3 regions of the Nonomuraea sp. NPDC049695 genome follow, and region 2 is predicted to be linked to each of the others. Evidence: riboswitches for the same ligand, from Rfam matches in the RefSeq annotation. Region 2 holds a riboswitch; each other region holds the start of a gene.
What was found. A riboswitch is a leader RNA that binds a small molecule or an ion and turns the genes downstream of it on or off. The one in region 2 is predicted to bind cyclic di-AMP.

Region 1 (2,253 bases), on a different contig from region 2:
CGCGGAGTCGGCGTACGGCTCCTATGAGCAGCTGTGCGCCGATCCGGCCGTGGACGCCGTCTACGTCGCGACGCCGCACGCCCAGCACCTGCAGGTGGCCGAGGCCGCCATCGCCGCTGGCAAGGCCGTGCTGTGCGAGAAGCCGCTGGCCGCCACCGTGGACGACGCGGAGAAGATGGTACGGCTGGCGCGCGAGGCAGGCGTGTTCCTGATGGAAGCGATGTGGATGCGGTTCAACCCGCTCATCCAGAAGATCGCGGCCGACGAGCGCTTCGGCGACATCCGCTCCGTGCACGCCTCCTTCGGCTTCGCCAAGCCCTACGATCCGGCGCACCGGCTCTGGGCGCCGGAGCTGGGCGGCGGGGCCCTGCTCGACCTGGGGATCTACCCGTTCGGCCTGGCTCAGCTGCTCCTCGGCATGCCCTCCGACCTGCGGATCACCGGCTCTCTCGCGCCCAACGGGGTGGACGCGGAGGCGGCCGGGGTGCTGCTCTACCCCGGCGGCAGGCGGGCCCTGGTGGAAACTTCCTTGATCGGGAATTACCCGAACCAGGCCAGTGTTGTTGGCACTCAGATGCGCGCGGACATCCAGGCGCCGTTCTGGGCACCGCAGCGGATTTTACTTTCTGGGCCCGCCATGGAGCCGGAGGAGCATGTGCTCGATCCGGCGGACAACGGCTACGCCGGGGAGCTCCGCGAAGTCCGCGCCGCGACGGCCGAAGGCAGGACCGAAAGCTCGGTCATGCCGCTTGACGAGTCCCTTGCCATGATGGGGCTCCTGGCCGCTGCCCGCGGGCAACTCGCCTAGCGGGAGGGTTACGGATTTGTAACCTCTTGCCTTATGCATTACGTTTAAGGCATTCTTGTGACATTCGTCCGGTTTGTCCGGCGATGTCCGACCATCGCACAACACATCACAGGACCGTCCTGTGACCGCTGAATCCGCCTGCGTGCGGAACCGGGGACCCACGTCCTTGGGGTGAATCGGCACTTCGGTGCCGTAGGGCAGCTTCCACGCCCGAACCCGTCAGCTAACCCGGTAAGCGGCATGGAAGCAAGGAGCAACCCCCTCGATGGCCAAATTCCGCATTACCGGTGCCACGAAGACCAACATCGCCCGAGCCGTGCTCGGTGCGACCGTCCTCGCCTCCGGGCTCGGCGCCCACATGGGCACCGCCGCCGCCGCGGAGAAGCTGCCGGTCACCGCGGCCGCCGCCAGTACGCACGACGACGACCGCGCCAAGCGGGAGACCAAGATCAGCGTTACCGCCGCCCAGGTCCTGGCGCTCGCCAAGTCCCAGGTCGGCATCACGGAGAACGCCTACGGCGGCGGCACGCCGTACCAGAAGTGGTACGCCGCCTCGCAGCGGGCCGCCGAGACCATCGCCCGTGACGGCGGCACCCGAGCCGAATACATCAACGCGCCGTGGTGCGCGATGTTCGTCTCCTGGGTCGGCGAGCGGACCGGCGCCCGCCCGCAGGTCGGCTGGGACGCCTACACCGTCGCCTACGCCAAGTGGTTCCAGGCCAACCAGCGCTTCGGCACCACCGCCAAGCCCGGCGCCGTCGTGTTCTTCGCCTGGAACGGCAGCAAGGACCTCGACGCCATCAACCACGTCGGGTTCGTCGAGAAGGACAACGGCGACGGCACCATCTCGACCGTCGAGGGCAACACCGGCAACGGCAAGGTCGAGGAGCGCGTCCGCCCGACCTCCCAGGTCGTCGGCTACGGCTACCCGCAGTACGCCGGCTGACCCTTCCGTCCACCGCTCGAGCGCGCGTCCCTTCGGGGGCGCGCGCTCGTCGCGTCCGGGAGGTGAGCCATGCCCGCTCACTCGGCCCGCCACAGGCAGGGTTCCATCGGGGTTTGAGGCTTTCCCACCTATCGGCCCAGCGCCGTTGCCGCTGGGCAACGGAAAGTCTCCGGAGCCGGTTCACCGACAGCCTTGACATCATGAATGCCGGTGACCACATGAACCCCGCCCCGCCGTCCTGGCGGGAGTTGCTGGGGCCAGAGCATTTCGGTGCGGCGATCGTGCTGGCCGGCGGGGTGCTCGTCGGTGCGATCAACATCTACCTCGCGGCGAGTCTGCTGCCGACCGCGGTGGCCGATCTCGGCGGCGCGAGCTTCTACGCCTGGAACATGACGATCTACCTCGTCGCCATGGTGATCGCGACGATGCTCGTCGGCAGGTTCCTGTCTCGATGGGGAAACGTCGGCGCCTATCTCCTGGGCTTCGCCACGTTCACGGC
Region 2 (2,253 bases):
CGTGGCTGGTCGTGTCGCCGTTCCTGCTGGTCGCGGGCACCCTGCTCTGCGTGAACCTGACCGCGCACACCGGTGGGGTGCTCCTGGCGGGCTGGATGCTGCTGATCGGGCTGGGCATGGGCCCGATGCTGTCCGGGCTGACCGTGGCCGCGCAGCAGTCGGTCGAGCCGCAGTACATCGGCACCGCCTCGGCGAACCTGACCTTCTTCCGCCAGATCGGCGGCTCCGTCGCGCTGGCTGTCGGCGGCACCCTCTACGGCTCCACCGTGGCCGCGGACGCGCCCGTGCACGGCCTGGCCGCCGCGCACGCCTCCGCCGCGGCCGTGGTCATCCCGTCGCTGGGCGTGGCGGGGGCGGTGATCGCCCTGGTGGCGCTGGTGGCGATGCCGGGCAGGCGGCTGGAGGCGCCGGCCGTCCCGCAAAGCAAGGTGGAAGCCGGTTTCGCGTCATAAGCGGGCCCATGCGAAGCTGTGAGTGTCCCCAACACCATGGAGGTCCTCATGGCGGATACACCGGAGCAGGAAGTCAGCGAGACTCCCGAGGACGAGTTGAAGCGCAAGTTCCGCGAGGCGCTGGAGCGCAAGCGTAACCAGCAGGCGGGCTCGGGCGCGGGTGGCAGGGGCGGTGACTCGTCGAAGATTCACGGGTCGCACGGTCCGGCTGCGAGTAAAAGATCGTTCAGGCGCAAGAGCGGCGGCTGAGGCTGGCATTTTCAGGGGGTACGGCAGTGCCGTGCCCCCTTTTTTCTTTGTCGGGGTAGGTAGATCTTCTGCCGGATTCATGACGAAGTGTTTGCGTATGTCCGGAATGCGTGGTTAGAGTGTTGGCCAATTCACAGCCGGTGGCGTGGACCTCATCCAGGAGGGACAGCCGGCTGGCGCCGAATCCCGAACGCTCGGGAACCGGGGACCCACTGCAGTTGGGGTGAATCCGACCGTGTGTCGGTAGGGCATCTCCACGCCCGAACCCGTCAGCTAACCCGGTAGGCGAGATGGAGAGGACATGTTAACGACTTGGACGACCGCGTCGAACTTTCGGACAGCGTGATAGCTGCCGCCTCCTGAGCGGCCCCTTCCTCAGGCTTCTTCCGCGCTCTGCGTAGCTTTCCCCCCTTGTCAGGTGCTTTGCCCTGCTACGCCCTTTTTCGAGTGAGCGCAACCTCCCTGCCCCCGTCGCGAAGGACTTTACTTTTCATGTCTGCACGTTTTGGCCTGCGTTCACTCGCTCTGATCACCGCCTCCACGGTAGGCGCGCTGACCATCGCCGGCACCGCGGCTCACGCCGATCCGAACACTGAGGACAGGGTCCTGCTCAAGGGCTCGACCACGGCTTCGTACTTCTGGGACGACTCCTCCGGCAGGGCCGGTGACACCGGTCTGCCCGCCAGCGGCAAGCCCATGCAGAAGGAACTGGCCGCCAGCCCGAGCTGGCCGCTCATGACCGAGGGTTACGTGGTCTACAAGGGCAAGAAGATGCCCTTCTTCGTCGGCGACCGTGGCCCGGGCGAGCCCTCCAACCGCGGGGTCATGCTGGACCTGGACGCCAAGACGTTCGCGGAACTCACCGGCGGCACGTTCAACCCCGACACGCTGGGCGTCGACGGCATCGGTGGCGAGGGCCACATCAAGGTCGACTATGTCATCACCAAGTGGGGCAAGGGGCCCGGCAAGAAGAACCTCCCGGTCGCGTTCTCGACCGGCGCCTGGGCCGAGCAGGACGACAACCCGGCCGAGCCGCCCGCGCCCGAGCCCGCGGCCGCTCAGGCCGTGCCCGCACCACCGGTCTCGAAGACCGCGGCCGCCGTCGTGGCCGGCGCCGTGGCCGTGGCGGGCGGCAGCCTGGCGCTCACGAGCGAGCGCGTCCGGAGCCTCATCAACCTCTGACCTTTACGGGCTGCTACCAGAATGTCATTCTGGTCGTCGTGACCACCCGTGTAGCCGCGAACGGCATCGACATCGCTTACGAGAGCTTCGGTTCGCACGCGGGCCGTCCCCTGCTCCTCATCATGGGGCTCGGCGCGCAGCTCATCCACTGGGACGAAGGGCTCTGCGAGCTGCTGGCAGAGCAGGGACATCACGTCGTACGGTTCGACAACCGCGACGCGGGCCTGTCCACCCACTTCCATGACAAGGGCGCTCCCGCGCTGGGGGCGCCCTCGCCGTACCTGCTGGACGACCTGGCCGACGACGCGGCGGGGCTCATGGACGCCCTCGGCTGGCCCGCCGCGCACGTGGCCGGAGCCTCGATGGGCGG
Region 3 (2,253 bases), on a different contig from region 2:
GTACTGGGGCTGCTGGCCATAGCCTTGCTGGCCGTAACCCTGCTGGGGGTGCTGGGGCTGCTGACCGTAGGCATCGTCCGCCCGGTAGCCGACCACAGTCACGTCGGGGTCGGGCTCGCCTGGGCGGCGACCCGCGTTCTGTTGTCCGTATTCGGGATTGCCGGCGGGGTTGTCGCCGGATTCGTCCTGCGGATACGGCGGCTGTCCGGTGCTCACCGTGTCACCTCGCTTCGAGTGCGCATGTGGCACGTGTCAGGACACATGCCTGTGCTGCCCAACGTATCGACATAGGTATCAACAATCACCTTTCCATCTGGTCAAGATCCACGTCACCCGATGTCAGATGGAGCAGCATGCGGGTGTTGCCCAGGGTGTTGGGCTTGACGTGTTCCAGGTCGAGGAACTCCGCCACACCCTCGTCGTACGAGGCCAGCAGTTCGGCGTAGACCTCGGGTGAGACCGGTGTGCCCTGGATCGGGCGGAATCCGAGCCTCGCGAAGAAGTCGACCTCAAAAGTGAGACAAAATACACGTCGCAGACCAAGATCTTTGGCCTGCTGGATCAATGCGGAGACGATCCGGTGGCCGACGCCCATCCCCCGGCACTCGGGATCCACGGCCACCGTGCGGACCTCTGCGAGGTCCTCCCAGAGCACGTGGAGCGCGCCGCAGCCGACGACCTGCCCGCCCCGCTCGGCCACCCAGAACTCCTGTACGTCCTCGTACAGCGTCACGGTGGCCTTCTCCAGGAGCCGCGGCCCCGCGCCCGCGTAGGTGTCCACGAGGCGCCTGACGGTCCGCACGTCGGGCGTGCGGGCGCGCCGGACCACCACCGCGGTCTCGGGCGCTGTCAGCTCGGCCACCTGCTCCATGGTTCTCCAGAGTACAGATCTCATTACGGCTCGGACCTAACTCCCATGTCTCGGCCCATCCTGTTACATCTCGTGGCCGGACGAGCACGGAGCTCGGCCCGCTCGGGGTTTGTGCAGAAGCACGGACATAGGGGGCATAAGGTCTCTTCTGCCTAGGTGATCACGAGATCCCCTTGTGACCCTTCGGTTGTGAAACCTCTACAGACTTGGCAGTTCTGGTTGAGCGGGAACCCGGAGTGCATTAATGTCCAGCGACAATGTCCCCCGTATGTCGCGCGGGAGACACGCTCAATTCCCGCAAGGGGAGCCGGGGATCCACCGGTGGCGACCTGCGACGCCATCACAGGGGTGAGTCCGAGTCTCTCGGTAGGGCTGCTCCGGCCCGAACCCGTCAGCTAACCCGGTAGGCGCTCTATGAGAGGAGCTGGTAGGTGAAGCGCACGCGCAACGGTGGGGGGAAGCCGGCGGGCAAGCACGCCCGCCCTCCGGAACGGCCACGGCGGCCGCGCCACGTCGGTGTGGTGAGTCTCACAGTCGCCGCACTGCTGTTCGCCATCCCTGTCGGTTCGGCGTCCGCGGACCCCAAGCCCTCGCTGAAGGAGCTCGCCTCCCAAGCCGAGAAGCTGCACACCCAGATCGAGACGCTGACCGAGCAGTACAACGGCCAGCGGGAGAAGCTCAAGACGGCCAAGAAGGCCTCCGAGGCCGCGCAGAAGACGCTGACGACCAGCGAGTCGGACCTGGCCGCCAAGCGCGCGAAGGCCGTCCTGCTCGCCCAGAACGCCTACATCACGGGCGGCTTCACCAAGACCATGCAGTTCGCGACCTCCACGGATCCCGAGGAGTTCCTCAACCGCGCCGCGACCTCGTACGCGCTGGAGCAGGAGCAGGGCGAGGAGATCAACCAGCTCTCCAAGGCCATGGAGACGGCCTCCCGCGCCCAGGCGGGCGCCAAGGAGCGCATCGCCGAGGTCCAGAAGATCGTCGACGACCTCGACACGAAGCGCGACAAGATCACCAAGCTGGTGACCAAGGTCGAGAGCAGCCTGTTCAAGCGGGCACTCGGCGAGGCGGGGCAGCCCGGCACGCGCGCCGTGCGCGTCAACCTGCCCATCGCGGGCGCCGGCAAGGCGGCGGAGGCCGCGCGGTGGGCGCTCACGCAGCAGCTCAAGCCGTACGTCTGGGGCGCCGAGGGCCCGAGCTCGTACGACTGCTCCGGCCTCGTCATGGCGGCGTACCAGCGGGTGGGCATCTCGCTGCCGCACTACACGGGCGACCAGTGGACCGCCGGCAAGCACATCTCGCGCTCGGATCTGCGCCCAGGCGACCTGGTGTTCTTCTACGGCGACCTGCACCACGTGGGCATCTACATCGGCGGAGGC

Region 1: linked by a shared signal. The riboswitch ahead of AB0J64_RS47760 (CHAP domain-containing protein) and the one ahead of AB0J64_RS31695 (hypothetical protein) in region 2 are both predicted to bind cyclic di-AMP.
Region 3: linked by a shared signal. The riboswitch ahead of AB0J64_RS50575 (NlpC/P60 family protein) and the one ahead of AB0J64_RS31695 (hypothetical protein) in region 2 are both predicted to bind cyclic di-AMP.

What each region holds. Positions count from the first base shown of each region.
Region 1 covers NZ_JBFANV010000099.1:5,118-7,370, forward strand. The annotation lists gene AB0J64_RS47755 (Gfo/Idh/MocA family oxidoreductase) at 1-808, shown strand, start outside; cyclic di-AMP (ydaO/yuaA leader) riboswitch at 925-1,061, shown strand; gene AB0J64_RS47760 (CHAP domain-containing protein) at 1,074-1,754, shown strand; gene AB0J64_RS47765 (MFS transporter) at 1,955-2,253, shown strand, end outside.
Region 2 covers NZ_JBFANV010000043.1:54,452-56,704, forward strand. The annotation lists gene AB0J64_RS31685 (MDR family MFS transporter) at 1-452, shown strand, start outside; gene AB0J64_RS31690 (DUF5302 domain-containing protein) at 501-701, shown strand; cyclic di-AMP (ydaO/yuaA leader) riboswitch at 869-1,004, shown strand; gene AB0J64_RS31695 (hypothetical protein) at 1,194-1,883, shown strand; gene AB0J64_RS31700 (alpha/beta hydrolase) at 1,922-2,253, shown strand, end outside.
Region 3 covers NZ_JBFANV010000116.1:25,456-27,708, reverse strand. The annotation lists partial or broken gene AB0J64_RS50585 (hypothetical protein) at 1-291, shown strand, start outside; gene AB0J64_RS50580 (amino-acid N-acetyltransferase) at 302-871, opposite strand; cyclic di-AMP (ydaO/yuaA leader) riboswitch at 1,147-1,297, shown strand; gene AB0J64_RS50575 (NlpC/P60 family protein) at 1,393-2,253, shown strand, end outside.